DNA from 3 places in the Paenibacillus sp. FSL R7-0652 genome. Region 2 is predicted to be linked to each of the others. Evidence: a T-box and tRNA genes for the amino acid it is inferred to sense, from the RefSeq annotation. Region 2 holds a T-box; the other regions hold tRNA genes.
What was found. The T-box of region 2 lies ahead of tyrS (tyrosine--tRNA ligase). A T-box ahead of a tRNA ligase gene usually reads a tRNA of that ligase, here a tRNA-Tyr.

Region 1 (10,006 bases), 1.7 Mb from region 2:
ATTCGCACCATGATAAAGCCCTTCGGATACTGATTATTACCCATAAACCGATGTCCCTTCACGGAAGGCCGTCAGCTTAGTAGGAAAAACGCCGTTGTCTCTCTAACGACGTACATCACATGTTTTTTGTTTCGATAATTACTTTTTTATCCAAATAAACAAAATTTAGATTGTTCTAATTGAAAGCGTTTACTAAAATATAGAAGAAACCTCTATCACACCAAGGAATCAAGGAGTGGACCTGTGCGAACAATAAGTTATCTTCAGAAAATGATTATCTTCGGGCTGCTGTTAAGTATCGTGCCGATCCTGTTGACGGGAATTGCTGCTTTCATTTACTCTTCCAACCAAAGTGAGCTGCATCGAACACAAACCAATCAGCAGCTGCTTGAACAGCTGCAGTCCAATGTGGAACATAAGCTCGCTGCGGTTAGTTATATGTTGGATCAAGCTGTACGCTCTCCAATCACACTCCGTTCCCTCTCGGCCCCGAATCCAGATCAGCGGATTGGCCGGCTGCGGGCGGACGTGATACAGACAGAGTTTCAGCATATGAAGTCATGGGAACCTTTGCTGGATATTATACTGGTCAACCAGTCTCAAGATTGGCTTATTGATCATGTCGGCTTCTATGCTAACACCCGCTTTCCGTTATCCCTCCCGATGAAAGAGCTGGTTGCAGACACATTAACCTCTGGATGGCAGCTTGCACCCTCGTCCATATTTAATAATGAGAAGGATAACGAGCAGCGCATCTCCAGTGAGCAGGCTTCCGACCCAGCTTGCAATTATCATATTACGCTTGCAAGAACTATTCCTGATGTAAAAGAATCTTCCAATGCAGCGCTGGTCGCCGGAATTCCGGCATGTTTCATGCAAAATCCGCTGGGACAATCTGCCGCAACTGAATTTGCTTCTTCTCGTTTAATCATTATAAATCGAGAGCAGCGGATCATCACTCACCCGGATGCATCCTATATTGGACAACCTTTATCTGCTATAAGTATGGAGGATCAAACAAACGGTGAAACCATTAAAATGTTAACACCTGTAACTTATTCAGAAGCGTTTGCCGAGCGTGAAGTGCGGTTTGCCAATACAGATTATTCGATAACTTACAGTTCTCCTACACTAAAGGGCTGGACATATATTCTCATCTCCCCTGAGAACACACTGACCAAGGAATATATCGAGATCGGGTTCCAGACGCTGTATCTCAGTACAGCACTGCTCTTGATTTCGCTGCTGCTCGCATGGCTGGGCTCTAGACGAATGCTCGCCCCTATCAGGCGCATTCTTGCTCAATTAGGCGAGAATATGATCATTATCGGGAATGGGCATACCGTTCTGCCGAATCAAAAAATAGTGAAACAACCCGATGAGCTGGAACAGATTCGATTGGGTGTCACTCGGTTATCCAATGCTCGTTCCCAGTTGGAATCGACATTAAATCAGCAGCAGGGCCAGATTCGCACGTACTTTATGATGCAGCTGCTTCAAGGCAGGATCCACTTGAATACTTTACATGACTCATTACGTGAACAAGGTTATACCTTACAGCTTGAGGCATGGAAGCATACTGCCGTTGCTGTAATACAGCCTGAACTTTTGAATCACAAAAGATATACGATGGAAGATCGATCTCTTCTTTTATTTGCGCTTCAAAACATACTTCAGGAAAGCATTAAACCTGAACAACAAATGCTCCCCATTGTTGTGGAGCAAAATATTGTAACGGTGGTGGGCACAAATGAAGGAGATAAGACGACGTTCTGTAAGCAGCTTCTGCTGCTGACCGAACAGCTGCAGCAGCAGATACATGAGGTGCTGGACTTGAAGGTCAGTATCGGCCTGAGCCAGCCACACCTTTTAATGAACCATATTCCTCAGGCATACAATGAAGCGATGGAAGCATTGACACATCGGCTGCGGCTTGGGACAGGCATTATTATTCAATACGAACAGCATGACCTCGCTTCAACAGCGTGGCTAATGATTTATCCGGAGACACTTGAATATTCACTGCTTCAGTCGATTCAACAGGCGGACGAGACCGCTGCCGCCATACAACTGACCGAGATGCTCAACACCCTCTTTTCAATGGAATGTGCTCCGGGAGAGTATCAGACCGCTCTGATGCGGCTGTTGACACGTATCCTGCAGTTGGCTCAGGAATCCGGTATTCCGTTCGGACAAATCTGTCAAGGTCACCGTTCTCTTTTCCGTGAGCTTCACGTTTTGCAATATGCAGCTGAGATCGAGCATTGGTTTAATCATCAGGTGATTCTGCCAATCATTCACATTTTCAAAGAAAGGCAGTACGCACAATATCAGCACATTTCAGAGAAGATCATCGCCATCATCCAGCAGGATTATGACAAAGACCTCACGCTCGATGAATGTGCGATACGGCTTCATTACAATGCCAACTATCTAAGCAGCGTTTTCCGGAGAGAGACCGGGGCTTCTTTCAGCGAATATTTAACCAGATACCGGTTAAACATTGCAAAAAAGTGGCTGGACGAAAGTGACTGGACAGTAAAGGAAATTGCCGAACGGCTTCGTTATACAAATCCGCAAAACTTCATTCGTTCCTTTAGAAAGTGGGAGGGAATGACTCCCGGGAGGTACCGGGAGCATAAGAAACATTCTGAACGGGCTGTGAGAGGTTAGTGTTCTATCGCAAGAGATATTTGTTATTACTCATCAGAATCATGGATTTAGGGCCTCATGCCAGTTTCAGGCATGCCGCAGACCAACCAAGTCATGAATCAGGAATAGGACGCCATATGCTGGAAGCTGCATTACCTTTGGACTGGAGGCACTGTTTTCATATGAGCTTGTTCAAGCTGTATCAGCATTTTACCAAACCTTGCTCCTCGCGAGAAGGAGACCACGCCGTCTGGGTAAGTGTCACGGATGTATTTTTCAGCTTTATTTAATGCTGCTGCATCCGTTGGCATTTCATAGGTATGCAGCCATTCAGGCAGTTTTTGGATCAATTCCTCTGTCCGAATCTCAAAATCGTTTACTTCTCTTGTAATAATCATCGTATATGAATATCCCTTAAGGTAAAGCAGCTGCTGGAGGAATGCCATATCGCCTGCCTTGTAAGGAGCATGCACACCAAGCACCACTCTCAGCTCATCCATAAGCGTATGCTCTTTGGCACCTGCGATCAAACTGATATACACATACTTTCGGGCACAGTTAATGGCCTGCTCAATTGTTTCCCAATCCGACATGGCCGGACACATCGACGCAAACACGATATCATACTGCTTCTCCCAGCCTTTATCCTGTATCGATATTTCTTCAAATCGCTCACATACAATCGTGATGTCTTTTTCCAAGTCAGCGGGGATGGTTTCCTTCATTAGCGAGACAAGCAGCGGGGATGGTTCAACTGCCGTGACCGAAGCCCCTTTTGCTGCAAATGGGATCGTAAATATACCAGAAGCTGCTCCCACGTCCAATATCGAAGCCCCCTCAAATGTGACTCCCTGATTCTCAATCCAGCCCATGATGCGTGCTGAACGATCTCTGCCTTCCTCCGTAAACGACTGGTCATGATAATTCCTCGCCCATCGCTCGAAGGCTTCCTCTGTATCAAACGGGGCACTTTTGGGCTTATATCTTGAACTTCTTGGTCGGTCCTTCCACGCTTGTTCCCACACATCGAGGTCAAATAGCATATCTGCGTTTGCTGTAAACGGTCGAGTTGTCAGCTTCTTCACTTCCTTTTATATTATAGACTTAATATATCTACAATAGACCTAATCAGTATATACGTCAACCCTTATCCAGTGTGAATAAAAATTTCTCTCACGCAATGCTTCAATAATATCCTTTCATCATGCGCATCAATAACCTAACTAACTTCAAATCGGGTGAGGATGAATTTAAATGTAAAAAAAACAACCTATGAGATATGGAATCCTCAAGAGTGCTGTTTCAGAAAACCTATGCTCAGCCCAATGGCTTTAGGATGAACATCGGGTCGACCATATACATGCTTAATAAAAGTGAGCTCATTCACAGCCGTTTGTTCGTATCGCTAAATATCAATTCGTAGGTGAGCTGAGAGCTGCACTGTTATAAATGATAGGGAGTGACTTGCTCCACTCCATACTTTCTGTAAGAAAGGTTGAACAATTGAGGCCTGTTTTCCATCTTGTTTACCGATAATACTTTTGAAGGATTAATTTCATAAACTTTCTTAGTTTTATCCAGTGAGTGCACTCTCGGGAAAAGATGAATTAGCTGTAGTCGTATCAGTTAAGATCCATATTAAAAAAATCAGCATACACGATAGTAACAATACTAGCCTTTTAAAAAAACAACTCTTTACAATAATAAAGGCTGGGTTTTAATCCAGCCTCAGTATAGCGCGGAGATTCATAAGCGCTATTAGTATATTTTTGTATTCTTTGGTTTAACGGATTTATTAACAGATGTGATTCCTGTGAAAAGTACCTCTTAGATTTGATTCCATTTTTTAGAATTTAAGATTTACATCTAGCAGTTATGAATACTGATTGTGGAATTTGTTGTGATAACAGTAGTTATCGGTCCGATTGTTGTTGTGATCATTGCTTCTACCGTATCACCTTTACCATCTGCTTCATGTGCTAATTTTTGCAGTTCCAAGACTTCATTCATCCTCTCACCTCCTATTTCGAATTTAAGGCATTCATTCTGCAATCATGTTCAGCGGAATCCCCATGTTGTTGAATTTTGTTCTTTCCAGAAATTCATCTGAATTTACCAAAGGCATCCAGTAAACGGGGTTTTCTTTGACAATCCCCATTAGTGCTAATATTATACCTGAGCTTCCTGTATAAATATCATCGGCTAATCTATACGAAAATTGTCCTGGGTATACATAATATCCATTCTTCTCAATTAAGAATATATTAAGTAAATTTAGAATTTCGCTGATCATTTTCTTGCGCTGCTCAACGCACTTCACCATGGGAGGAAGTAATAGGAAGCTGCCTGCTCCATCAAATAGGCCTCCACTGATTGTGGAAATTGTCTTTGATAATTGTAAAATAGCATCCATCTCTTCTCTATAAAGATCTTGTCCACTCACATGATTTAAGTACCATATAGATAGTGCAATTCCAATAGATCCGCCTGAAAGGTATGGTAATAGGCGATTTCTTTTGTCCAAAGTTTGTAATACACCCGTCGCATTATCTTTTTGGGTTTTTTCCAGATCTTCTTGGATCAATGACTCCGCCTGATTCAAATATTTCTGATCATAGGTAACTGAATAAAGTGCAGAATAGAACAGAGATACACCAGATAATCCATCAATTGCGCCTATCTCCACTGCCATCCAATCATTAAATTTTAACGATCCAGCCTTGACTCTATTAATTTCAATTAATTCTTCTATCTCTTTAGCAAATTGCAAATGTTCACTATTACCAGTTTCAAGATATAAACTAATCACGAACAATCCAATTCCTGAAAGACCTGACCGTAAAGAAATGTTTGATTGATGAATATTGTCTCTAAGAAGTTTTAATTCATATAATACCGTTTCTTTGCAGCCTTTATCATAAAGTAAAGCCCAAGTTCCTGTTTTCCCTGTTAATAATCCATTGTCTTCAATTTGTGATACATTCTCTAATAAATAATTTTCTATCCAATTATCTATTTCAATCGTGCTGATGTTATTTTTATGTAGAGTAAAGGCCGCGCCGCTTCCTCCAGTTAAGAAGTTATATTTCCCATCAATCATCTCAAATTGTCGGATGTCACCATTAATGAGCCTTTCATCACTTGTTAAGTTATCTTGAACGCCACATATTAACTTACTTAAGATAGAATTTACGTTGAGGTCAATTGTCCGATCATTCAAATCAATATCTTTAGGGCTATACTTTTGGTAAGCATTGATTCTTTGATCACATTTATCCTGCATATCTAAAATGAAATTATAAAAGGGAGCTTCATAATTTTCTCTAATCCAACTGAGATGGTTATATTGAAGATATCCTTCTAAATCCTCTGAGGTCAAGACAGGAAGAGCTAAATTCCTTGAGAGCCTTTTTAAAGCAAACCAATCTCGTGCACCACTAACCTTCATCTCCCGAGATACAAATCCAAGTGTGCCCATACTCATCTTTTCTTCAGAATGTACAGGAGCAGCGGTTTCAAAATCAATGATACTAACGGTCAGATCCTCAGCTAGCATTATATTCGCTGGTTGCAAATCACCCATAGCTACACCATGACTATGCAATTCGTCTATTATGGCGAATATCTGCAGCAATATCTTCTTAACGTGATTCGCGTGGTTTCTCAGATCATCCTTATTACCGAAATAGGGGAATTTTTGCGCAAGCCATTTCCTTAAATCTTGTCCTTCAATAAATTCCTCAACTAAAAAATAATGCTCCCATTCCTTAAAATAATCGATTATATTGACAACGCCAGATACATCTTTAAGCTTGCTCAGAGCATCATACTCTTTTTTTTTCCTTGTTAATGCGTCCTGAGCAACCCCATCTAAACCAGCATTTGGTCTGGCTTCCTTGATAATAACCTTCAAATCATCCTTTTTTCGAGTAGCGAGATACACTCCGCCAGCGTTACTATAGCTGATTGCTGCTTCAATCTTATACCTTGCTAAATTTTCAGTCTTCATATCTCCTGAATTATTAATAGAATTGAGATAATCGTCGAAATCCTTCACAAAGTCAGGAACATGATAAAAGGGAGTCCTTTGATCCTCAATTAAATTACCTTTCTTATCCCTGATACAATGTTGACCGGATTCATTGAGTATACGTCTAAATCCTCCATACCTATAAAATACATTGCTGGTTTTCCATCTCTTATCACTAAGAATATAAGGTCCTTTCTTAAAGTCTTGAGTAGCTAAGGAAAGTGTTTCTAACAATTCAAGGAATACTTCATTGCTCCTAGGATAGATTGTTATAAACTTACCGGAAGAAGCGCGATTCGCATTTTTTGAATTCAGTTCAAAGAAGCTTTGTCTATCCTTTAAATGCTTGAAATCAATATTAATCTCTATGCATATCCGTGCAACCTTCTTTAGAACATCCTGACATTCCTCTAATAATGCTGTTATGTGAATTTTCCAACCTTGATCTGGTATATTTTCCCCTTTGAAGTGGTAATACTTCCATACAGAATCAATTTCTGTTTTCAATGTATATGTATCTGGAACTTCATCTAGTTCATAGGTATATGCCTTGTCACTAATCTCCATCTTCCCATAATATTCGGACATCGGTTTCAAATACTTATGATATAACATGTTACCTTGCATTAAGGTATACCTCCGTTTTGATACTTCAAAGATATCCGGACCAAACTAAAATTGCGCTTCGAAGTTCATGAGATGATGAAGAGCAGCAAGTACATCTTGTTGTGAAAGGAATTAATGAGGCACTCATGGTGAAGGATTTATCGACAACAAAAACCAAATTTTAAAACGTGTCGTTCTTATTTCATATTATACAATATATTATTATTTATTTAAATATTTTCCATCATCTTTCTAAATAAAATATTTAAATGAACAGGTATGGTTGATAAAACTTATTTCTCTTTCACAACTAATAGCGATCTTGCTTCGTCCGAAAAATGCAAGTATAAGGCATCTATAAGAACTTCATCAGTTCGATTTTCAAGTGTGGGCAGACCTCCAATAAAATCATTTCCATCATCTAGTCGAGACTTTTAAAATTTCACAATAGTACCCTGAACCCCATAGCAATTTTATGTTCATACGACCTAATTGAATCAGGTACTAAAACCAAATAAAAAAGAGTTCATTAGAGACTATCTCTAATGAACTCTTTTATTAATACCGGCGAGAGGACTCGAACCTCCACGGTTTCCCACTCGATTTTGAGTCGAGCGCGTCTGCCATTCCGCCACGCCGGCTTATTTTGCTGTGTGCATATACTAAAAATATGCTGGAGGCGCCACCCAGATTCGAACTGGGGATAAAGCTTTTGCAGAGCTGTGCCTTACCACTTGGCTATGGCGCCTTATTATGGAGCGGACGACGGGAATCGAACCCGCGACCCTCGCCTTGGCAAGGCGATGCTCTACCGCTGAGCCACGTCCGCGTAATGGCTGGGGATATAGGATTTGAACCTATGCATGACGGAGTCAAAGTCCGTTGCCTTACCGCTTGGCTAATCCCCATTAGATAACAAAGGGGCGATCGAGGGGAATTGAACCCCCGAATGCCGGATCCACAAACCGGTGCGTTAACCACTTCGCCACGATCGCCATATAGAATACATTCATTAAATTATAATTGGCAGGGGCAGCAGGAATTGAACCCACACCAACGGTTTTGGAGACCGTTGTTCTACCTTTAAACTATGCCCCTAAAAACTGGTGGAGGATGATGGATTCGAACCACCGAACCCGTACGGGAGCAGATTTACAGTCTGATGCGTTTGGCCACTTCGCTAATCCTCCAGGATTACATGGTGCCGGCGAGAGGACTTGAACCCCCAACCTACTGATTACAAGTCAGTTGCTCTACCAGTTGAGCTACACCGGCATATTAAGTTTTCTATAAAGGTGGCTCGGGACGGAATCGAACCGCCGACACGAGGATTTTCAGTCCTCTGCTCTACCGACTGAGCTACCGAGCCGCAATAAAGTTAAAGCTTGAGTTGCTACACCTTATCTAGGGCATCAGTGCCATACAGCAGATCTAGTGAACAGCTTCCCTCATGTTAAATCTTAAATGGCGGAACCGACGGGATTCGAACCCGCGATCTCCTGCGTGACAGGCAGGCATGTTAGGCCAACTACACCACGGTTCCAGATCACTTTCGGTTAGGAAAGTTAAATTGCGGGGGCAGGATTTGAACCTGCGGCCTTCGGGTTATGAGCCCGACGAGCTACCGGGCTGCTCCACCCCGCGTCATTATAAATATTATATGGTGGAGGCTGAGGGGATCGAACCCCCGACCCTCTGCTTGTAAGGCAGATGCTCTCCCAGCTGAGCTAAGCCTCCGAATAACACATTTATGATCTTACCACAAACCTGATATTAAAATCAAGTCTTTTTTTGATGAGATGCTTCTCTCATCTCAAGCTTTAGTTATTAAGATAACTATGACCCGTAGGGGATTCGAACCCCTGTTACCTCCGTGAAAGGGAGGTGTCTTAACCCCTTGACCAACGGGCCTTGCTAAAAAGATTGTGGCGGAGAGAGAGGGATTCGAACCCTCGAGACGCTTGTGACGCCTACACGATTTCCAATCGTGCTCCTTCGGCCAGCTCGGACACCTCTCCATGGCTCCCCGAACAGGACTCGAACCTGTGACAACTCGATTAACAGTCGAGTGCTCTACCAACTGAGCTATCAGGGAATATGTTTCAGAGTGTTGTTCTCTGAAAACTAGATTCGAAACGAAACTCACGCGACTTAAAACCTGCTATTGGATAAGCCCTCGACCGATTAGTACTGGTCAGCTCCATGCATTGCTGCACTTCCACCCCCAGCCTATCTACCTCGTCGTCTTCAAGGGGTCTTACATACTGGGAAATCTCATCTTGAGGGGGGCTTCACGCTTAGATGCTTTCAGCGCTTATCCCGTCCGTACATAGCTACCCAGCGGTGCTCCTGGCGGAACAACTGGTACACCAGCGGTACGTCCATCCCGGTCCTCTCGTACTAAGGACAGCTCCTCTCAAATTTCCTACGCCCACGACAGATAGGGACCGAACTGTCTCACGACGTTCTGAACCCAGCTCGCGTACCGCTTTAATGGGCGAACAGCCCAACCCTTGGGACCTACTTCAGCCCCAGGATGCGATGAGCCGACATCGAGGTGCCAAACCTCCCCGTCGATGTGGACTCTTGGGGGAGATAAGCCTGTTATCCCCAGGGTAGCTTTTATCCGTTGAGCGATGGCCCTTCCATGCGGTACCACCGGATCACTAAGCCCGACTTTCGTCCCTGCTCGACTTGTAGGTCTCGCAGTCAAGCTCC
Region 2 (10,006 bases):
GAAAAAAGTGGGCAAGTACAGCAGTGAAAAAGGGTGCAGCCGATACAATGATTCCTGCGTTGGAAGCTGTCGTATACACCAAGGCGAAATTTTCGATAAGAAAATATAAAGCCACCCCGCATAGACCCGCACCCATAAATAATACTTCATCTCGAAAGGATCTAACGCGCTGCGGACGTGGATAGATGATCCACAGGACCAGATAACCGATTAGGAAACGAAGCAGCAAAATTTCGACAGGGGTAAAGTGCTGCAGCAGCACTTTCGTTGAGACAAAAGTCGTTCCCCAGACCACAATGGTTAACAAGGCAAGCAGGTGTCCGGCTGCATTGCTCTGATGACGTATCGAAGTCATACATCGTTCTCCTGCAAGCGTATGGGTTCTGAAGCGTGATTAAAAATTCGTCGATATTGTTTGGGTGTGAGACCAATCAGCTTTTTGAAGAAGTTAGTAAAATGACTTTGGTCACTAAAGCCTGTATGTGCGGCCACCTCAATGGGCATTAACCCCTGTTCGAGCAGGCGTTTGGCGTGATTGATCCGGATTGTTTCGAGATAACGGTAAGGAGTTATCCCTTTTTGACGTGTAAACAGGCGAAGCAGATGATATTTGCTAATCCCTGAAAGTGCGGATAGTTCGTTCAAGCTGATGTTTTCCGTGTAATGAGTATCCATATATTCGCACAGCTGCCGAATTTCTAACGTGACATCCTGCCCAGCTTCAGGTAGCTCCACAGCAGCGTAATCTTTGAGTAATTGCTCCAGCAGCAGCAGAAGCATTTCTTCTTTGCAGAAATCAGACTGTTCTTCCAGAATGATCTGGTGCAGCTCGTGGAGCGAGGAAACAAGTTCACTTTGGCATACAACGTGGGTGGAGAACCTTGGCAAATAGGAATGTCCGGTAATCTCACGCACATACTCCTGCATAATTTCAGCTTCAATATTGATACAGCGGTAATCCAGTATACTTCCGTCTATCTGCTCACAGGCATGGGGGTCTTTGGGATTGAAAATGATGATGTCTCCGCTGTTTAATGTGTATTCCTCACTGCTGCAGACCAAATGGCGTTTCCCTTCTTCAATAAATCCAATCACGTAATAGTCGTGAAAATGATTGGGGAATTTCTGCATAATGCCTTCGAATTGGTATGCCTCCACCTGCAAATCAGAATCATAAACGACAGTTCGCACTTCGCGACTCATGATGCACCCTCTTTCTAGTTTGTTGAAGTGATTATAATGTCGTCGAAAGCTGATTTCTTGAACGATATTGCTTATTATATCGGAGCGGTGTATCTAGAACATCTATTTGAGTTCAGTTTAGGTTTAATTTAAAATAAGATAGGTGGAGCTAAAAATGAAAGATTTTCCTCCAATGCTTACTAATAAGGGAGCTGGGATGCTGTGTTTGAACATCTGGTTATTTTCAAGTTTAACGATAAAATCACACCTGCCAAGCAGCAGGAGTTTGTATCTCAGCTGCTCGCATTGCAGGGTCAAATTCCAGGGATTGTTGAGCTGACAGCTGGAGTGAATGTGACGGAGGAGACCGATCGCATTCAAGGATTTACGCTTGGGTTACGAGTGACTTTTGAAGACCGGGAGGCGCTTCGTGCGTATGGGCCGCATCCAGCACATCAAGCGTTTGTATCTTCTCTGGATGGTTGGATCGAGAATGTGATTGTAACGGATTATGAAGTCCCTGCTAAATGAAAAATCAAGTGAAAAACTCGCTTTAACATTCGGATGATCCCATCAAATATATTTTGCCTTGGAAATTCCATGCGACTACATAAATGAGCATGGGTTCACAAAAGCTACACGAAGATGAACAGAGGTTATCCTTTGTCAGGAGAAAGGAGCGTGACCCATGGAAGAGAGCAATTCCAGTGCAGGCTGGAACCTTGAACACAGCTATGCGGCACTGCCCGAAACATTTTATACAAGCCAAAATGCAGTACCTGTCCAGTCTCCGGACTGGAATATTTTTAATACAGCTCTGGCCGCCAGCCTCGGGTTGAATGCTGATGTACTGCATAGTCCCGAAGGCGCAGCTATTTTTGCCGGAAACAGCCTGCCGGATGGAGCGAGCCCCCTTGCTCAAGCTTATGCAGGTCATCAATTCGGCAATTTTAATATGCTTGGTGATGGACGTGCCCTGCTGCTGGGTGAACAAATTACGCCACAAGGACAGCGAGTGGATATTCAGTTAAAAGGCTCCGGTCGGACACCTTACTCGCGGGGAGGGGATGGTCGTGCTGCCGTTGGACCCATGCTGCGGGAGTATATCATTAGCGAAGCGATGCATGGTCTCGGTATTCCCACGACACGAAGTTTGGCTGTTGTTTCTACAGGGGAGAACATCTATCGCGAAACAGCACGCCCAGGGGCTGTTCTTACACGAGTGGCGTCCAGTCATATCCGAGTGGCTACTTTTCAATATGCGGCCCGCTGGGGGTCGATTGCGGATTTACGTGCGTTAGCAGACTATACACTGCATCGTCATTTTCCGCAGGTGGAGGATAACGAACAGCGTTATTTGACCCTGCTGCAGGAAGTGATCCAACGACAGGCAGCATTAGTTGCGAAATGGCAGCGGGTAGGTTTTATTCACGGGGTCATGAATACGGATAATATGGCGATTAGCGGGGAAACGATTGATTATGGACCGTGTGCCTTTATGGACACATATCATCCAGCCACCGTGTTTAGTTCAATTGACAGAGAGGGCCGTTATGCATACGGAAATCAACCGTATATTGCAGGTTGGAATCTGGCGCGTTTCGCCGAAACACTGCTGCCGCTTCTTCATGAGGATGAGGAGCAGGCTGTCCAAATAGCTCAAGATGCCATTGCGCAGTTCTCGGAGCTGTATCATTATCACTGGTTAACGGGAATGCGGGCGAAATTGGGACTATTTACGGAAGAATCCGAAGATGAAATGCTGATTAAGGATCTGTTAGACCTGATGGAAAAGCATCGTGCAGATTACACGAATACATTTGTAAGTCTGACACTGAACAAACTGGAAACGTCCACTCTTAACGACCAGTCCGATTTTAGGGAGTGGCACTCGCGTTGGCAGGCCAGATTAGGCAGACAGCCCGAATCCGGCGATGAAGTCATGCAGCAGATGAAACAAAATAATCCAGCGGTTATTCCGCGAAATGATAAGGTAGAAGAAGTGCTGAAACGGGCAGAAGCGGATGGAGACTACAGTCTGATTCAACCTTTATTGGCTGTTCTTCAATCCCCCTATGCGTATACACCTGAACAGGAAGCGTACGCGGCCCTACCCGTGTCATGTGATCCCTCGTATAAGACGTTCTGCGGGACTTGACTCCTGTGGATATGTATGGAAAGAGATAAACGAGCTGCCAGGTGGCAGCTTTTTTATTAAGCTGGCAATGAAAGTATGGGAGCTGCCATGAAACTGTAAGGAGCGCAAAAAAAGCATGGCAGGCAGGCGTAGAGGCGTGAACACAGATGAAGATGAAAGAAGGAAGTAGGAAAGAAAGAGTTCACTATTTATTATTTTACACAATATTTTCATAGAAAGAAGGCGGACCTCATCGTCCAAAAAATAAGTATGCAGGAATTAGTCAAGGAGCTTCTTGAACTCCTATCACGAACTTCTTTTTCCAAAGAACAGATGCAGCATTATGTAAACCGATTAGATGAGTCATTCAAATGGGAGGGCGTACCTTATGTTGAGATCGAAGAAGAGCATTACATCGTAACGATCTATGAACGCGGTGTACCTTTCCTGACTAAAAAACTGAATCAGAAGGAAGAGGTGCTGTACTGGCTGCTGGAAGATATGATTTTCACAGCGGTGCATGTCGAAATGCTTAACAAGTATGGTGTGGATAACATGCATACTCATCTTGATTATTCAAGTGAAGAAGTGAAACAGGAGATGAATGAGAACATACAGACAGCCTTTGTAATGATTGGAGATCCATATTTAACCTGGCATCAAAAGGGGAAGCGAAAGGAACTGGAGAGTTATCAACCCAAGAAAGGGAAACTGGAGCGATGAGAAAACGGGATATTCAAGATATATGGTATGATTACGCATTAACGTTTGTGGAGAAAAAGAACACCTCTGAACAAGGATGGGATGCACTTTCCCGAACTGAGCAAGAGATTGCCGCATTGTGGCTGTTCGAAGCGGATGTTTATAATGGCGGTTTTATACAATTTTTTTGCAACTGGGGAGAAAGGGTGTATACAACGGCCTGCGGCGCACTTCAAGCTATTGGCGCCAAGCAGGTGCTGGATAATATCAAGGAGCAGTATGCCTGTATTGCGCATCTCGCTGATGATGACAGGCTGACTGCACTTTGGGACATTCCGCGATATCTAGAGGCAGCTCAAGAAGAGCGTCTGGACGAGTTGGATCAGCAGCTCTGGAACAACGAGGATCAGGTTGCGGAGAAGGCTTACGCTTATTATCGCGAACAGCTTCCTATTGATCCCAAATGAACGAATCTCTGGTACAGAAACATTTTTACTGCAATACTTGCGCTTGCAATGCCTATAACGTTCCGCTATACTGGCTATAATTAAATACATGAAATACGTTGATAGAGCGCAGTAGCGGCTTTGTCCCTGTTACAGAAAGTCAGGGGTGGATGGAACCTGATACATACAAGGGCTGCGAATTACACTCTGGAGTACTTGGGTAATGCCAAGCGGAAGGGCAAACGATAACTTGCTGAGAGTGGTATGGAGCACTTGTACTGGACTGTATAAGCGTTCAGAAAGAGTTGTCCATACAAATTGGGTGGTACCACGGTTATTCTAATCGTCCCTTTGTCTGTTAAGACAAGGCGGCGATTTTTTTGTGTCCCAAAAACCAGCGGTATTGTAATTCAAAGCGAACGTAGGTCATGACTCAATTTTTATCATAGAAAAGGGGTTATTGTAATGAATGGAATGAACATTATTGAAGAACTGCAGTGGCGCGATGCCATTAATCAGCAAACAGATGCGGAAGGACTGCGTGAACTGACGGAGACAAAAGCCATTTCTCTGTACTGCGGCGTAGACCCTACAGGGGACAGTATGCATATCGGACACTTGATTCCGTTTATGATGCTGAAACGTTTCCAGCTGGCCGGTCACCGTCCGGTGATCCTTATTGGCGGTGCAACAGGTACGATCGGTGATCCGAGCGGTCGTCAGTCCGAGCGTTCTCTCCAGACACTGGAACAGGTACAGGCCAATGTGGATGCGCTGACTGCACAAATGAAAAAGCTGTTTGTAACCGAAGGGGACAATCAGGTTCGTATGGTGAATAACTACGACTGGACACATAAAATTAATGTGATCGAGTTCCTGCGTGATTACGGGAAAAACTTCAACCTGAATACGATGCTGGCCAAAGATGTTGTAGCAAGCCGTCTTGAAGGCGGAATTTCATTCACCGAATTTTCCTATCAGATTCTGCAATCTCTGGATTACCTGCACCTGTTCCAAAACGAGGATGTGCAGCTGCAGATTGGCGGTTCTGACCAGTGGGGCAACATTACAAGCGGTCTGGATCTGATTCGCAAAAAAGAAGGAGCCGAGGCGAAAGCTTACGGATTGACGATTCCGCTGATGCTGAAGTCTGACGGTACGAAGTTTGGTAAAACAGCTGGCGGTGCAATATGGCTTGATCCAAACAAAACGACACCATTTGAATTCTACCAGTTTTGGGCAAACACCGATGACCGGGATGTCATTAAATACTTGAAATACTTTACCTTCCTGAGCAAAGAGGAAATTGAAGCTTTGGCTGCGAAGGTGGAGACAGAGCCGCATAAACGTGAAGCGCAGAAAGCACTGGCCGAGGAAATGACCAAATTTGTTCATGGTGAAGAGATGCTGGAGCAGGCGAAGCGGATTACCGCAGCATTGTTCAGCGGAGACATCCGTTCACTTACGGCAGATGAGATTGAGCAGGGCTTCAAGGAAATGCCAACATTCGAAACAGACGGCGAAGCTAAAAATATTGTTGACTGGCTGGTGGATCTTGGCCTGGAGCCTTCCAAACGTCAAGCCCGTGAGGATGTTACCAAAGGAGCAATCTCTATGAATGGTGAAAAGATCACGGAGCTTGAATTTACGGTGTCGGCTGAGCACGCCATTGGCGGCAAATTCATCATTATCCGCAAAGGTAAAAAGAACTACAGCCTGGTTAAATTGAAATAAACCGCCAGGGTACAATATGCTGCTGCCGCAGACAACGGTGATGACGTAACAGTTTGCCATACATTACCATAGAGAACGGTAATATACGATTATACAATTACTGTTGACAGTGCTGCTGGCTTTGCTATACACAGTGTATATGCAAAGCCAGCAGCGATGTATATCATATAAAAATGGCCTCCTTTGCTGATTAACAAAGGAGGCCATTTTTATATGTTTTAATACTGTATTTTAATGCTGATTAACGATGGCTGTGATCTCTTCATCCAGATCCAAAGTTACATCTTCACGATATGCGCGGATATTGTATTCACTGTGCAGGTAGCGAAGAATCGCTTCGATCATATTGGATTCCACCAGGAACTGGCTGCGGCCCTGAATCCAGACTTCTGCGGAATAACCGGTATCTTCTTCCCAGCTCAGCTCTACATTAACATCTGTAGGACGTACACCTTTACGCTCTGCCATGTGAATGCAGATGGCATTCACAATTTCATCCATACTCAGAACCATAAATCTTAGTACCGTCCGTTTCTGTTACGATCATCGTCACGATCATCACGGCGGTCATAACGACCATCCGCTGCAGGTTTGCGGCGATTCGTGATTGCTCTGAACAATGCCATAGCCAGCATAACAATCAGCATAATTGCTGCCACGTTTACGAGCAAACCGAGAATGTTACCCAGTGCTCCCATACCGCCAAACAGTCCGCCGAACAGCATACCAGCCAGACCACCCAGCATCATACCTTTCATGAATCCACCACCGCCGCCGAAGAATCCGCCACGGTTATTGGCAGCTGCGCCAGTATTGGAATTGTTACGTGAATTGGACTGACTTACATTGCTGTCTGATTTCTTAGGAGTGTTGGTATAACTCTTCGTTCCAGATTTGAAACCGCCGCCGCCCCGTCTTGCATCAGCACTGTCCGGATTCGTAACGCCAACCGCTGCAAAGAGCAATGTGAATGCCATGAAAACCATCATCAGATGTTTAATTCCAAATTTTTTCTTCATTGTATAGATCGTAACCCCCTGATTAAATTTGTTTGATTCCCCAAAATGGGCCTTACTCAAGTAATACGGTCAACCTGCTGTGACGTTTCAAAATTTAAATTAAATTTCTGAAATACTTGGACTCGGATCCTGAATCGCCGCCTGACCATCCAACAGCTGGGTCACCCAATTACACCATTCCAGACCTGTTTGGGCGTTCATTAACCCTTTCTGCACTAGAATGTAGCTTCCGAATTCACGACTGCCGACACGAAGATTGTCCTGAGGTATACGTGATTTCAAGTCTTCGAAATAGCGTATACGTTCCATAAACCAACTTTTACGTTCGTTCAGAATACGTCTCATGCTGCCATCTTCAGCGATCCCTACACAGAGAATGCGAAGATTGAATTCATCACGCGTAACGGGTGCAGTGACAGGAGTAATCATCCACTCCAGCAACTTCTGAATACCTTTGTCCGTAACTGCATACATTTTTTTGTCCGGTTTGTCAGACTGTTGTACCCAGCGGGAGGCGAGTAACTCATCGTTTTCCATCTTGGACAGGAGCGGGTAGATCTGGCTGTGTTTGGCCTGCCAATGCGGCTGAATCTTCAGCATAAGATCATAACCGGAAGACTCCTCGCGGGTAAGCAGCCCGAGCAATCCGTAGGAAAGTATGTTCATGCACATGTCTCCTTAATATTAGGGCTGGGTCTACGAAAACAAGTATATTACTTTCGTTGACCGCTTTCATAAAAGTGTACACTGAAACTGTATGGTTTGACAACCTGACAGGATAACTGCCTTAATTTAGACAAAAAAAAGTGCGAACCATGAAGGTCCGCACTCCAAACCAATTAGAGAGATGCCTGTTGTCCATACCCGTCAGCGACGAGATCAAGTTCGCCTGTGGCAGAGTCGATCACCATGCCGTGAACAGGTACATTGGGAGGAAGTAATGGATGCTTCTTGATGACTTCCACAGTTCCTTTTACCCCTTCTTGTACACTGTCAAACCCGCGCAGCCATTTTTGCAAACGAATGCCGGAGTTCTCCAGTGTGGACATGACTTCTTCGGAAATTCCGCGTTCTACCATGTGACCAATCATCGTTTCAGCATGCAGCGAGGCCATACCGCACTCTGTATGACCGACAACCAGCACCTCGTCTGCGCCCAATTCATAGATAGCAACCAGCACAGAACGCATAACACTACCAAAAGGCTGGGAGATAATCGCGCCTGCGTTTTTGATGATTTTTACATCACCATTTTTCAGATTCATCGCTTTGGGCAGCATCTCCACGAGACGGGTATCCATACAAGTGATGATCACCATCTTTTTCGTTGGAAACTTGCTAGCCGTATACTTCTCGTATTCTTTAGTCTCGACAAATGATTTGTTGTAAGCCAAAATCTCTTGAATGTTGTTCATGTCCATTGCCTCCTGTTATCCAATACGACGAGCACGGCCACTTGCATGAGATGCAGCTTGTCCTACACGCCCTTGATTAGTTAGAATGCCGCGGTCAGCAGACCGCGTTATCCGTTTTTTAGAAGAATAATGCAGTATGCTTCTGTCAAAAGTTGATTATACGCAATGCAAAAAGTATCATCAATAGGGTGTAGAAAATTTTTTTGAAGAGGTGAACGGTAACCATGGACAAACAAACACAGCAGCAGCTGCAGTCTTTCCTTATTCTGGCCCGTAAAATCAAAAGTTATCACGAAGCGATCGGTTTGCTTCACTGGGACTTGCGTACAGGTGCACCGAAAAAAGGTGTTCCAACTCGTTCAGAAACCCTGGGAATGCTCTCTACAGAAGCTTTCAAACTGCAAACCTCCGCTGAGATGAAAAATTATCTGGATACATTGACCCAGCCGGATGTACTGGAGCAGCTTGAAGCTACCGACCGCCGTCTGGTAGACGAATGTAAAAAGGAGTACGATCGCAGTCAGTCGGTTCCACCGGAAAAAGTTCAGGCTTATACGGTACTTACTGCTAAATCGGAAACGGCGTGGGAAGATGCCAAACATAACAGTGATTACGATGGCTTTGCGCCGTATCTGACCGAGATCGTGAAGCTCAAACAGGAGTTTATCGATTATTGGGGTGTCAAGGATACAAGGTATGATACTCTGCTGGACATGTATGAACCCGGATTGACTGTGGACAACGTAGATGCTGTATTCGCCCGGCTTAAAGCACGCCTTGTCCCGCTGCAGGAGAAGATCAATGCGGCGTCGAACAAACCCAAAACGGATTTCCTTCATCAGATTTTTGATGCCGATCAGCAGAAGAAATTCAGTCTGTTCATCCTGGAACAGATGGGCTACGACTTCGAAGCCGGCCGTCTTGATGAAAGTGTGCACCCGTTCGCAACAGGACTTAATCCAGGTGATGTGCGTATTACGACTAATTATCTGCAGGATGATGTGACAAGTGCAATCTTCAGCTCGCTTCACGAAGGCGGACATGCTCTATATGAACAAAATATCGACGAAAGTCTGGCCGGCACACTGCTTGCCGAAGGCACATCGATGGGCATTCACGAGTCTCAGTCTCGTCTTTGGGAAAATATGATTGGACGCAGCCTGCCGTTCTGGACACGTTATTATCAAGACCTGCAGCAGCATTTCCCGCAGCTTAGCGAAGTGAGTCTGGAAGATTTCTACCGGGCAATTAACCGGGTGGAGAGCTCTCTGATTCGGATTGAAGCGGATGAACTGACCTACAACCTGCACATTATTATCCGTTATGAGATTGAGAAAATGCTGTTTAATGAAGGGCTTGAGGTGAAAGATC
Region 3 (10,006 bases), 3.2 Mb from region 2:
GGGCTAAACACACCACCGAAGCTATGGCTTGATGCTTGCATCAGGGGTAGGGGAGCGTTGTATGTACGTTGAAGGTGTACCGTAAGGAGCGCTGGAGAGCATACAAGTGAGAATGCCGGTATGAGTAACGAAAAGATCAGTGAGAATCTGATCCGCCGAAAGCCTAAGGGTTCCTGAGGAAGGCTCGTCCGCTCAGGGTAAGTCGGGACCTAAGGCGAGGCCGAAAGGCGTAGTCGAAGGACAACAGGTCGAAATTCCTGTACCACCGTAAATCGTTACGAGCGATGGGGGGACGCAGTAGGGTAGTGACGCAGGCTGATGGATGCCTGTCCAAGCAGTAAGGCTGATGTGTAGGCAAATCCGCACATCATAAGGCTGAGCTGTGATGGGGAGTGAAAATTACAGTAGCGAAGGTCATGATCTCACACTGCCAAGAAAAGCCTCTAGCCAGATGAAGGTGCCCGTACCGCAAACCGACACAGGTAGGCGAGAAGAGAATTCTAAGGCGCGCGGAAGAACTCTCGTTAAGGAACTCGGCAAAATGACCCCGTAACTTCGGGAGAAGGGGTGCCCCGGTAGTGTGAATAGCACGAGGGGGCCGCAGTGAAAAGGCCCAAGCGACTGTTTAGCAAAAACACAGGTCTGTGCGAAGCCGTAAGGCGAAGTATACGGGCTGACGCCTGCCCGGTGCTGGAAGGTTAAGGGGAGTGGTTAGGAGCAATCCGAAGCTGTGAACCGAAGCCCCAGTAAACGGCGGCCGTAACTATAACGGTCCTAAGGTAGCGAAATTCCTTGTCAGGTAAATTCTGACCCGCACGAATGGCGTAACGACTTGGGCGCTGTCTCAACGAGAGATCCGGTGAAATTTTAATACCTGTGAAGATGCAGGTTACCCGCGACAAGACGGAAAGACCCCATGGAGCTTTACTGCAGCTTGATATTGAATTTGGGTACGATCTGTACAGGATAGGTGGGAGCCTTTGAAGCATGAGCGCCAGCTTGTGTGGAGGCACCGTTGGGATACCACCCTGATCGTATCTAGGTTCTAACCTGGTGCCCTTAGCGGGTACGGGGACAGTGTCAGGTGGGCAGTTTGACTGGGGCGGTCGCCTCCTAAAGAGTAACGGAGGCGCCCAAAGGTTCCCTCAGAATGGTTGGAAATCATTCGAAGAGTGCAAAGGCATAAGGGAGCTTGACTGCGAGACCTACAAGTCGAGCAGGGACGAAAGTCGGGCTTAGTGATCCGGTGGTACCGCATGGAAGGGCCATCGCTCAACGGATAAAAGCTACCCTGGGGATAACAGGCTTATCTCCCCCAAGAGTCCACATCGACGGGGAGGTTTGGCACCTCGATGTCGGCTCATCGCATCCTGGGGCTGAAGTAGGTCCCAAGGGTTGGGCTGTTCGCCCATTAAAGCGGTACGCGAGCTGGGTTCAGAACGTCGTGAGACAGTTCGGTCCCTATCTGTCGTGGGCGTAGGAAATTTGAGAGGAGCTGTCCTTAGTACGAGAGGACCGGGATGGACGTACCGCTGGTGTACCAGTTGTTCCGCCAGGAGCACCGCTGGGTAGCTATGTACGGACGGGATAAGCGCTGAAAGCATCTAAGCGTGAAGCCCCCCTCAAGATGAGATTTCCCAGTATGTAAGACCCCTTGAAGACGACGAGGTAGATAGGCTGGGGGTGGAAGTGCAGCAATGCATGGAGCTGACCAGTACTAATCGGTCGAGGGCTTATCCAATAGCAGGTTTTGAGTCGCGTGAGTTTCGTTTCGAATCTAGTTTTCAGAGAACAACACTCTGAATGACATGAAAATCGGTACATCCCTTAAGGTGTGGTTGGTTTTCAGTTTCATCTGAATGGAAAGAAGTACAACTTCGATCCAATCGCGTTTGGTGGCGATGGCGGAGGGGTTCCACACGTACCCATCCCGAACACGACCGTTAAGCCCTCTAGCGCCGATGGTACTTGGACCGCAGGGTCCTGGGAGAGTAGGACGCCGCCAAGCGGAACCCCGTTGGGGTATTTTTTTTCGAATGATAGGGGCCTTTAGCTCAGTTGGTTAGAGCGCACCTCTGATAAGGGTGAGGCCGGTGGTTCGAGTCCACCAAGGCCCATAGTAACTAAATAAGAGGGGCCATAGCTCAGCTGGGAGAGCGCCTGCCTTGCAAGCAGGAGGTCAGCGGTTCGATCCCGCTTGGCTCCACCATTCCCTGATAGCTCAGTTGGTAGAGCACTCGACTGTTAATCGAGTTGTCACAGGTTCGAGTCCTGTTCGGGGAGCCATTAAGGCCCGTTGGTCAAGGGGTTAAGACACCTCCCTTTCACGGAGGTAACAGGGGTTCGAATCCCCTACGGGTCATATTACGGAGGCTTAGCTCAGCTGGGAGAGCATCTGCCTTACAAGCAGAGGGTCGGGGGTTCGATCCCCTCAGCCTCCACCATATATTTTTATTAATGACGCGGGGTGGAGCAGCCCGGTAGCTCGTCGGGCTCATAACCCGAAGGCCGCAGGTTCAAATCCTGCCCCCGCAATTGCAGCTTTCCTAACCGAAAGTGATCTGGAACCGTGGTGTAGTTGGCCTAACATGCCTGCCTGTCACGCAGGAGATCGCGGGTTCGAATCCCGTCGGTTCCGCCATCTTTACAAGCTTCAGGGATGAAATGTATCTTGGAGTAAGTTTTAATATGGCTCGGTAGCTCAGTCGGTAGAGCAGAGGACTGAAAATCCTCGTGTCGGCGGTTCGATTCCGTCCCGAGCCACCATGTAAACAACAATTTGATACGCCGGTGTAGCTCAACTGGTAGAGCAACTGACTTGTAATCAGTAGGTTGGGGGTTCAAGTCCTCTCGCCGGCACCACTTTATGGAGGATTAGCGAAGTGGCCAAACGCATCAGACTGTAAATCTGCTCCCTTACGGGTTCGGTGGTTCGAATCCATCATCCTCCACCAGTTTTCTTATATGAGTCATTAGCTCAGCTGGTAGAGCACCTGACTTTTAATCAGGGTGTCGAAGGTTCGAATCCTTCATGACTCACTTTTACTATATGCGCGTGTGGCGGAATTGGCAGACGCACTAGACTTAGGATCTAGCGTCTTTGACGTGGGGGTTCAAGTCCCTCCACGCGCATCCCTTATTTTGCGGAAGTGGCTCAGCGGTAGAGCATCGCCTTGCCAAGGCGAGGGTCGCGGGTTCGATTCCCGTCTTCCGCTCCAATATTTGCGCCCTTAGCTCAGCTGGATAGAGCGTTTGACTACGAATCAAAAGGCCGGGAGTTCGAATCTCTCAGGGCGCGCCATTATAACTTAATCTAATCTACGCCGGCGTGGCGGAATGGCAGACGCGCTCGACTCAAAATCGAGTGGGAAACCGTGGAGGTTCGAGTCCTCTCGCCGGTATGTCTAACGGGATGTAGCTCAGCTTGGTAGAGCACCTGGTTTGGGACCAGGGGGTCGCATGTTCAAATCGTGTCATCCCGATTTTTTTGTTTATGCGGGTGTAGTTCAATGGTAGAACTTTAGCCTTCCAAGCTAATAGCGTGGGTTCGATTCCCATCACCCGCTTAATATAATGAAGAAGAAAGAGACAGGATCTGCTGTCTCTTTCTTTTTTTGCGTGAAAAAGTCTAATTCCCTATTCCTATATTGTGTACCCGCTATGCATAGGGGAGTCTTCATTATAACTCTTCAGGTACTTTCCTTCAGCCATACCTTCTACTCCCTCGTGTTAAGTCCATGAATACCCATGAGTGAATGTCACCTGTTCAACAGCGTGTTTTTACCTCTACGGAAGAAAGCATATCAGAAGATAATAGAACCGTTGACTCATCCTCCTCATATTACTCTATATCTTGTCTTCGCAATCAAAGAGAGAACAGCGTTTAAAACTCCATATTCTCCAACTTGTTTACGCTAATAATCACTAATTTTAATAAAACGCTTACAAAAATAGCTTGCGAAAATACCCAGCCTGTAATACCATATAAATTAAGCGCTTAACCTTTAGGGGTAAGGCGCTTAAACTTAACTTAGATTAAGCGCTTAACCCGTAAAGGAAAGGATGACGATTAATTCATGACAACAATTCGATTAACGATGGCTCAGGCCCTACTTCGATACCTGGATCAGCAGTATATTTCGGTAGATGGGGTAGAAACCAAGTTTGTTAAAGGCATTATCGGAATATTTGGACATGGGAACGTAACCGGGATTGGTGAAGCCTTGGAGCGGAGTCCTGGAAGTCTGACTTATATACAGGGAAAAAATGAACAGGGCATGGTGCATACAGCTGCTGCTTATGCCAAGCAAAAGAATCGTAAGCAGATTTATGCCTGCACAACGTCGATCGGCCCTGGTGCATTAAATATGATCACTGCGGCAGCGACAGCAACGGTGAACCGGATTCCGGTACTGCTTTTACCTGGAGATAACTTTGCTACACGTGAGCCGGACCCGGTACTGCAGCAGCTTGAAGTAAGCAGCGACTATACGATATCCGCTACGGACCCGTTCAAAGCGGTCAGCAAATACTGGGATCGCATCGTGCGTCCGGAACAGCTCATGGTTGCTGTCACACATGCTATGCGTGTACTGACTGACCCGGCCGAGACAGGAGCTGTCACATTGGCACTGCCTCAGGATGTACAGGCAGAAGCATATGATTATCCGGAGGCATTCTTCGCCCGGAAGGTACATTACCTGGATCGCCGGCCTCCTGTTCCGGCGGCTGTTGAACGTGCAGTGCAGCAGATTGCCAGCAGCAAAAAGCCGCTGCTCGTTGCAGGCGGTGGAGTACTGTACTCTGAAGCATCCGCACAACTGATCGAGTTCGCGGAGAGCTTTGGTATTCCGATTGCTGAGACGCAGGCAGGCAAGAGTGCAGTATCTTGGGACCATCGGCTTAATGTGGGGGCTATCGGGGTTACCGGATCTCTGGCAGCCAATCGCTTGGCGAAAGAAGCAGATGTGGTGATTGGTGTAGGAACAAGATTCTCTGATTTTACTACGGCGTCACATGCCGCTTTTCAACACCCTGAAGTAAAATTTATTAATATTAACCTGAACAGCATGGATGCCGCCAAGTTAGGCGGAGAAGCCATCTTGGCAGATGCACGTGAGGGGTTACAAACATTGCAGAAGGAATTGCAAGCACAGCAGTACCGCAGTGCATATGGTTCATCTGAGGTTGCTGATCTTCGTAATCAATGGAATACCGAAGTGGATCGTCTCTACGCTGCCGAGCATGAAGCCGGGCTGGCACAGACGAAAGCCATTGGTATAGTAAATCAGACAATTGATCCATCATCGGTGATTGTATGTGCGGCAGGAAGCCTGCCGGGAGACCTACACCGCCTGTGGCGTTCGGCTGAACCGAAAACATACCACATGGAGTACGGTTTCTCTTGTATGGGTTACGAGGTTAGTGGTGCCTTCGGCGCAGCGCTTGCAGAGCCCGATCGCGAAGTATACGCCATGGTAGGAGACGGCAGTTACCTGATGCTGCATTCCGAACTGGTTACCAGTTTGCAGGAACAGAAGAAGATGACAGTCCTCTTATTTAACAATAACGGCTTCCAGTGCATTCATAATCTGCAGCGTGAACACGGCAGTGATGGATTTGGTAACGAGTTCCGCTACAGAGATGCAGAGAGCGGACGTTTGACTGGCGATTATATGCCGATGGATTTTGCGGCTCATGCTCGCAGTATGGGAGCGAAAGCTTATCGAGCGGAAACCGCTGAACAGCTGGAGCAGGCACTTCGTGATGCCAAAAATGAAACGGTGACTACGTTGATTGAGATCCCTGTCGTCCCTGGAACCAATACAGGCGGATATGAGTCATGGTGGAATGTCGGCGTACCTGAAGTATCTGTTGAGGAAAAGGTAGTTCGTGCCCATGAGGCGATGAGAACAAATCGCGGCAAAGCAAAACTTGTTTAGTCTGCTATTCAGATAATCCTGCATTTATTCCATATTTATGTAACAAGATCCACAAGGTCTAACAAAGCTGAACAACAAAAGGAGCCGTGGAATCATGAGCAAGCTGCCATTCCAGCTTGGGATTCATCCGATCAATTGGGTCGGCGAAGATGTAAAAGAACATGGTGATGATACAACATGCGCCCAAATTTTGGACGATATTCAGCGTTTGGGATTGACGGGTACTGAGATGGGACGCAAATATCCGACCGACCCCGCTGCACTGCGTGAGGAGCTGAGCAAGCGAAATATTAATCTGATCTCGCAGTGGAAATCAGTGCTCTTCTCCGATCCAGAATATCGCCAAGCAGAGCTGGACGACTATCGCAGACACGCGGAATTCCTTCAGTCCATGGGCAGCAAGGTGATCAGCACAGCTGAGGTAGGAGGGTCACTTCACTTTGATCCAAGACGGACACCGCATGAAAAAGAAGTGCTTAGACTCAGCGATGCCGAATGGCATATTCTTGCTGAAGGCCTGAACCAGGCCGGAGCCATTGCTCAGGAGTACGGACTTAAGCTCACTTATCACCATCACGGGGGCACAGTTGTCGAACAACCAGAGGAAATTGATCGTTTAATGGAGCTGACAGATCCTTCTCTAGTATACCTGCTTTTTGATACAGGCCACGCCTACTATGGCGGCGCTGATCCGCTTGAGGTACTGCGTAAACATTACGACCGGATTGCCTATATCCATCTGAAGGATATTCGCCCGGATGTGCTGGATCAGGCACGAGCGGAGCAATCAGACTTTGTTGGCTGTATTCGCAGGGGGGTATTCACTGTACCAGGAGATGGATGCATTGATTTTGCACCCATTCTGCAGGAACTGATCACTCGTGGATATAACGGCTGGGCGATGCTGGAAGGAGAGCAGGACCCTGCGATTCATAATCCGTATGAGTATGCAAAACGTTCCCTGAGCTACATGGAGTCTCTCTACCAGCGCTGAAGACAGTTAACCAATCGAGCATCTATAATTGCGAAAATAGATTTTATATGCAGCAAAGAAGAATGATCCAACATCAATTCATGTCATTGGAGTAGATATCATCTCCTAATCAAACGAGATTCCACCATAGAAAGGGGCTCAAACACAATGACTTATGTATCCTTTCCAGCATCGAGGAAAAAGGATTTTACTGCCATTGGCCGCTTGTGCATTGACTTGAATGCCAATGAGATCAACCGTCCGATGGAAGAGACAATGACGTTCACCAAATACGTTGGTGGTTCTCCGGCCAATATTACGATCGGCATGTCCAGACTTGGAATGGAAACGGCTTTCATCGGCAAAATTGCAGGTGACCAGATGGGCAGATTCATCCAAAGCTATCTGGAGAAGAACGGGATCGAAACCTCCAATGTAGTGACCGACAACACCGGGGCAGTAACCGGACTTGCTTTTACCGAAATTAAGAGTCCCACAGATTGCAGTATCCTGATGTACCGGGATAATGCAGCAGACCTGTTATTACAGGCCAGCGAGGTACAGGAGCAGCTGATTGCGGATTCCAAAGTGCTGCTGATCTCCGGTACGGCTCTTGCGCAGAGTCCATCACGGGAAGCCGTCATTCAAGCCCTGACCTACGCGAAAAAACATGGCACGGTCATCGTGTTTGATCTGGACTACCGTCCATACACGTGGACTTCGGATGAAGAGACAGCCGTTTATTATAACCTCGCTGCCGAGAAATGCGATATCATCCTGGGCACACGGGAAGAGTTCGACATGATGGAGACATTTGAAAATAATCCGGATCATAGCGATCAGGTGACAGCACAAAAATGGTTTGATTTTTCAGCCAACATTGTTGTCATCAAGCACGGAAAAGAAGGCTCCATCGCATATACACGTGAAGGGCTCTCACATCGGGCTAACAGTTACCCTGCTCGTGTTGTGAAAACGTTCGGTGCAGGCGATTCATACGCTGCAGGATTCCTCTACGGCTTAATGCAGGGCTGGACGATTGAGCGCAGTATGAGCTACGGAAGTGCGGCAGCAAGTATTGTTATCTCCAGCCACAGCTGTTCTGACGCGATGCCAACCGTAGAGCAGGTAAATGATTATATCGAACGCTGTGACCGGGGCGAAATTATTCCATCTTAATGAACTGCACAGTCAATTATAAAATACAGCATTCTACAAGCAAGTGATGCACATAAACGAGGGGAGACAGCACACATGGGAAAAGGAACTTCAGAAGCATCTGCAGCAGTGACGAATGTACAGAACTGGATCGGGGGTACTTGGGTAACCCCGACGACAACACGAACTGAAGCAGTCGTTAATCCGGCAACAGAAGAGATTATTGCCTACGTGCCGCTGTCTGAACAAGCCGATGTCGATCAGGCAGTGCAGGCTGCACGGGCAGCATTCAAATCATGGAGCACCACACCGGTTCCTCGCCGTGCCCGCATTCTATTCCGTTATCAGCAGCTGCTGGTAGAGCACTGGGAAGAGCTGGCCAAACTGGTTACATTGGAAAATGGCAAAAGTTATGCGGAAGCTTATGGCGAAGTATTACGCGGTATTGAGTGCGTTGAGTTCGCGGCAGGTGCCCCGAACCTCATGATGGGCAAACAGCTGCCTGACATCGCTACAGGACTGGAATCAGGCATGTACCGTTACCCAATCGGGGTCATCGGAGGAATCACGCCGTTCAACTTCCCGATGATGGTGCCTTGCTGGATGTTCCCGCTGGCGATTGCTTGCGGTAACACATTTGTTCTGAAGCCGTCCGAGCGTACTCCGCTCCTGGCCGGACGTTTGGCAGAACTTTTCAAAGAAGCAGGGCTGCCTGACGGCGTGCTTAACATCGTTCATGGTGCACATGACGTTGTAAACGGACTGCTGGAACACAAAGAAGTAGCTGCCATTTCCTTTGTTGGCTCACAGCCTGTTGCAGAATATATCTACAAAACAGCTTCCGCACACGGTAAACGTGTTCAGGCACTGGCTGGCGCGAAAAATCACTCCATCGTTATGCCGGATGCTGACCTTGATCTGACCGTGAAAGAGATCACAAGTGCGGCCTTTGGATCAGCTGGCGAACGCTGCATGGCTTGTTCTGTAGTTGTTGCTGTTGGCGATGTGGCCGATGCTCTGGTGCAAAAGCTGGTGGAAGCAGCTGACCGGATCAACATCGGTAACGGCATGGACGAAGGCGTATTCCTGGGTCCGGTTATCCGTGGTCCTCACAAAGAGCGTACGCTGGGATACATTGAATCGGGTGAACAGGAAGGCGCAGCATTGATTCGTGATGGGCGCAAGGATCAGGCGGCAGACGGCTCCGGTTATTTTGTAGGGCCAACCGTATTTGACCATGTAGACAGCACGATGAAAATCTGGAAAGATGAAATCTTTGCTCCAGTACTATCCGTAGCAAGAGTTGAAACGTTGGAAGAAGCAGTAGAACTCGCGAATCGCTCGGACTTTGCAAACGGAGCATGTCTGTTCACGCGCAGCGGTGCGAATATGCGTCAGTTCCGTGAAACGATTGATGCAGGCATGCTCGGAGTGAACCTGGGCGTCCCTGCACCGATGGCCTTCTTCCCATTCTCCGGTTGGAAGAAATCTTTCTATGGGGATCTGCATGCTAATGGCACCGATGGTGTTGAGTTTTACACTCGCAAGAAAATGGTAACCACTCGCTGGTAATCGTCTAAAGCACAGCGCATATGCACAAAAGGGGGCTGAGTGAATGCTCAGCTCCCAGACACCTTAGGGATGCAAATAGGGAGGATAACGGAATGGGCAAGGACAAAGTAAGAATTGGCATCATCGGTGCTGGACGTATCGGCAAAATCCACGCAGACAACCTGCTGCGCAACCCGCATGCCGAGATTGCAGCGATCAGTGATTTATTTGCAGGACCCGAACTGGAGGCTTGGGCTTCCGAACGTGGTATCTCTGTTGTTACCAAAGACAGCAGTGAATTGATTGCCATGCCAGATATTGATGCCATATTAATCTGTTCTTCAACAGATACACATGTACCTTTGATTGAACAGGCAGCCCA

Region 1: it encodes a tRNA-Tyr, which carries the amino acid that the T-box ahead of tyrS (tyrosine--tRNA ligase) is inferred to sense. The anticodon was not compared.
Region 3: it encodes a tRNA-Tyr, which carries the amino acid that the T-box ahead of tyrS (tyrosine--tRNA ligase) is inferred to sense. The anticodon was not compared.

The regions. Positions count from the first base shown of each region.
Region 1 is NZ_CP152001.1:5,480,517-5,490,522, forward strand. Features, by position in the region: gene MKY97_RS24090 (helix-turn-helix domain-containing protein) at 244-2,673, shown strand; gene MKY97_RS24095 (methyltransferase domain-containing protein) at 2,805-3,737, opposite strand; gene MKY97_RS24100 (class III lanthipeptide) at 4,519-4,662, opposite strand; gene lanKC (class III lanthionine synthetase LanKC) at 4,694-7,309, opposite strand; tRNA gene MKY97_RS24110 (tRNA-Leu) at 7,851-7,929, opposite strand; tRNA gene MKY97_RS24115 (tRNA-Cys) at 7,963-8,036, opposite strand; tRNA gene MKY97_RS24120 (tRNA-Gly) at 8,043-8,117, opposite strand; tRNA gene MKY97_RS24125 (tRNA-Gln) at 8,122-8,196, opposite strand; tRNA gene MKY97_RS24130 (tRNA-His) at 8,211-8,283, opposite strand; tRNA gene MKY97_RS24135 (tRNA-Trp) at 8,313-8,386, opposite strand; tRNA gene MKY97_RS24140 (tRNA-Tyr) at 8,393-8,478, opposite strand; tRNA gene MKY97_RS24145 (tRNA-Thr) at 8,488-8,563, opposite strand; tRNA gene MKY97_RS24150 (tRNA-Phe) at 8,585-8,657, opposite strand; tRNA gene MKY97_RS24155 (tRNA-Asp) at 8,754-8,831, opposite strand; tRNA gene MKY97_RS24160 (tRNA-Met) at 8,859-8,932, opposite strand; tRNA gene MKY97_RS24165 (tRNA-Val) at 8,950-9,025, opposite strand; tRNA gene MKY97_RS24170 (tRNA-Glu) at 9,128-9,199, opposite strand; tRNA gene MKY97_RS24175 (tRNA-Ser) at 9,215-9,306, opposite strand; tRNA gene MKY97_RS24180 (tRNA-Asn) at 9,308-9,383, opposite strand; rRNA gene MKY97_RS24185 (23S ribosomal RNA) at 9,453-10,006, opposite strand, start outside.
Region 2 is NZ_CP152001.1:3,820,585-3,830,590, reverse strand. Features, by position in the region: gene MKY97_RS16975 (DMT family transporter) at 1-355, opposite strand, end outside; gene MKY97_RS16970 (AraC family transcriptional regulator) at 352-1,203, opposite strand; gene MKY97_RS16965 (Dabb family protein) at 1,405-1,713, shown strand; gene MKY97_RS16960 (YdiU family protein) at 1,871-3,340, shown strand; gene MKY97_RS16955 (Imm63 family immunity protein) at 3,590-4,042, shown strand; gene MKY97_RS16950 (DUF4375 domain-containing protein) at 4,039-4,488, shown strand; T-box leader at 4,578-4,821, shown strand; gene tyrS (tyrosine--tRNA ligase) at 4,942-6,201, shown strand; gene MKY97_RS16940 (YxcD family protein) at 6,433-6,714, opposite strand; gene MKY97_RS16935 (hypothetical protein) at 6,720-7,220, opposite strand; gene MKY97_RS16930 (PadR family transcriptional regulator) at 7,320-7,886, opposite strand; gene MKY97_RS16925 (carbonic anhydrase) at 8,060-8,635, opposite strand; gene MKY97_RS16920 (carboxypeptidase M32) at 8,860-10,006, shown strand, end outside.
Region 3 is NZ_CP152001.1:345,444-355,449, forward strand. Features, by position in the region: rRNA gene MKY97_RS01540 (23S ribosomal RNA) at 1-1,741, shown strand, start outside; rRNA gene rrf (5S ribosomal RNA) at 1,892-2,008, shown strand; tRNA gene MKY97_RS01550 (tRNA-Ile) at 2,044-2,117, shown strand; tRNA gene MKY97_RS01555 (tRNA-Ala) at 2,134-2,209, shown strand; tRNA gene MKY97_RS01560 (tRNA-Asn) at 2,211-2,286, shown strand; tRNA gene MKY97_RS01565 (tRNA-Glu) at 2,291-2,362, shown strand; tRNA gene MKY97_RS01570 (tRNA-Val) at 2,369-2,444, shown strand; tRNA gene MKY97_RS01575 (tRNA-Met) at 2,462-2,535, shown strand; tRNA gene MKY97_RS01580 (tRNA-Asp) at 2,564-2,641, shown strand; tRNA gene MKY97_RS01585 (tRNA-Phe) at 2,691-2,766, shown strand; tRNA gene MKY97_RS01590 (tRNA-Thr) at 2,787-2,862, shown strand; tRNA gene MKY97_RS01595 (tRNA-Tyr) at 2,869-2,954, shown strand; tRNA gene MKY97_RS01600 (tRNA-Lys) at 2,967-3,039, shown strand; tRNA gene MKY97_RS01605 (tRNA-Leu) at 3,052-3,132, shown strand; tRNA gene MKY97_RS01610 (tRNA-Gly) at 3,144-3,218, shown strand; tRNA gene MKY97_RS01615 (tRNA-Arg) at 3,225-3,301, shown strand; tRNA gene MKY97_RS01620 (tRNA-Leu) at 3,323-3,401, shown strand; tRNA gene MKY97_RS01625 (tRNA-Pro) at 3,409-3,482, shown strand; tRNA gene MKY97_RS01630 (tRNA-Gly) at 3,496-3,566, shown strand; gene iolD (3D-(3,5/4)-trihydroxycyclohexane-1,2-dione acylhydrolase (decyclizing)) at 4,077-5,942, shown strand; gene iolE (myo-inosose-2 dehydratase) at 6,037-6,936, shown strand; gene iolC (5-dehydro-2-deoxygluconokinase) at 7,084-8,094, shown strand; gene MKY97_RS01650 (CoA-acylating methylmalonate-semialdehyde dehydrogenase) at 8,170-9,645, shown strand; gene iolG (inositol 2-dehydrogenase) at 9,738-10,006, shown strand, end outside.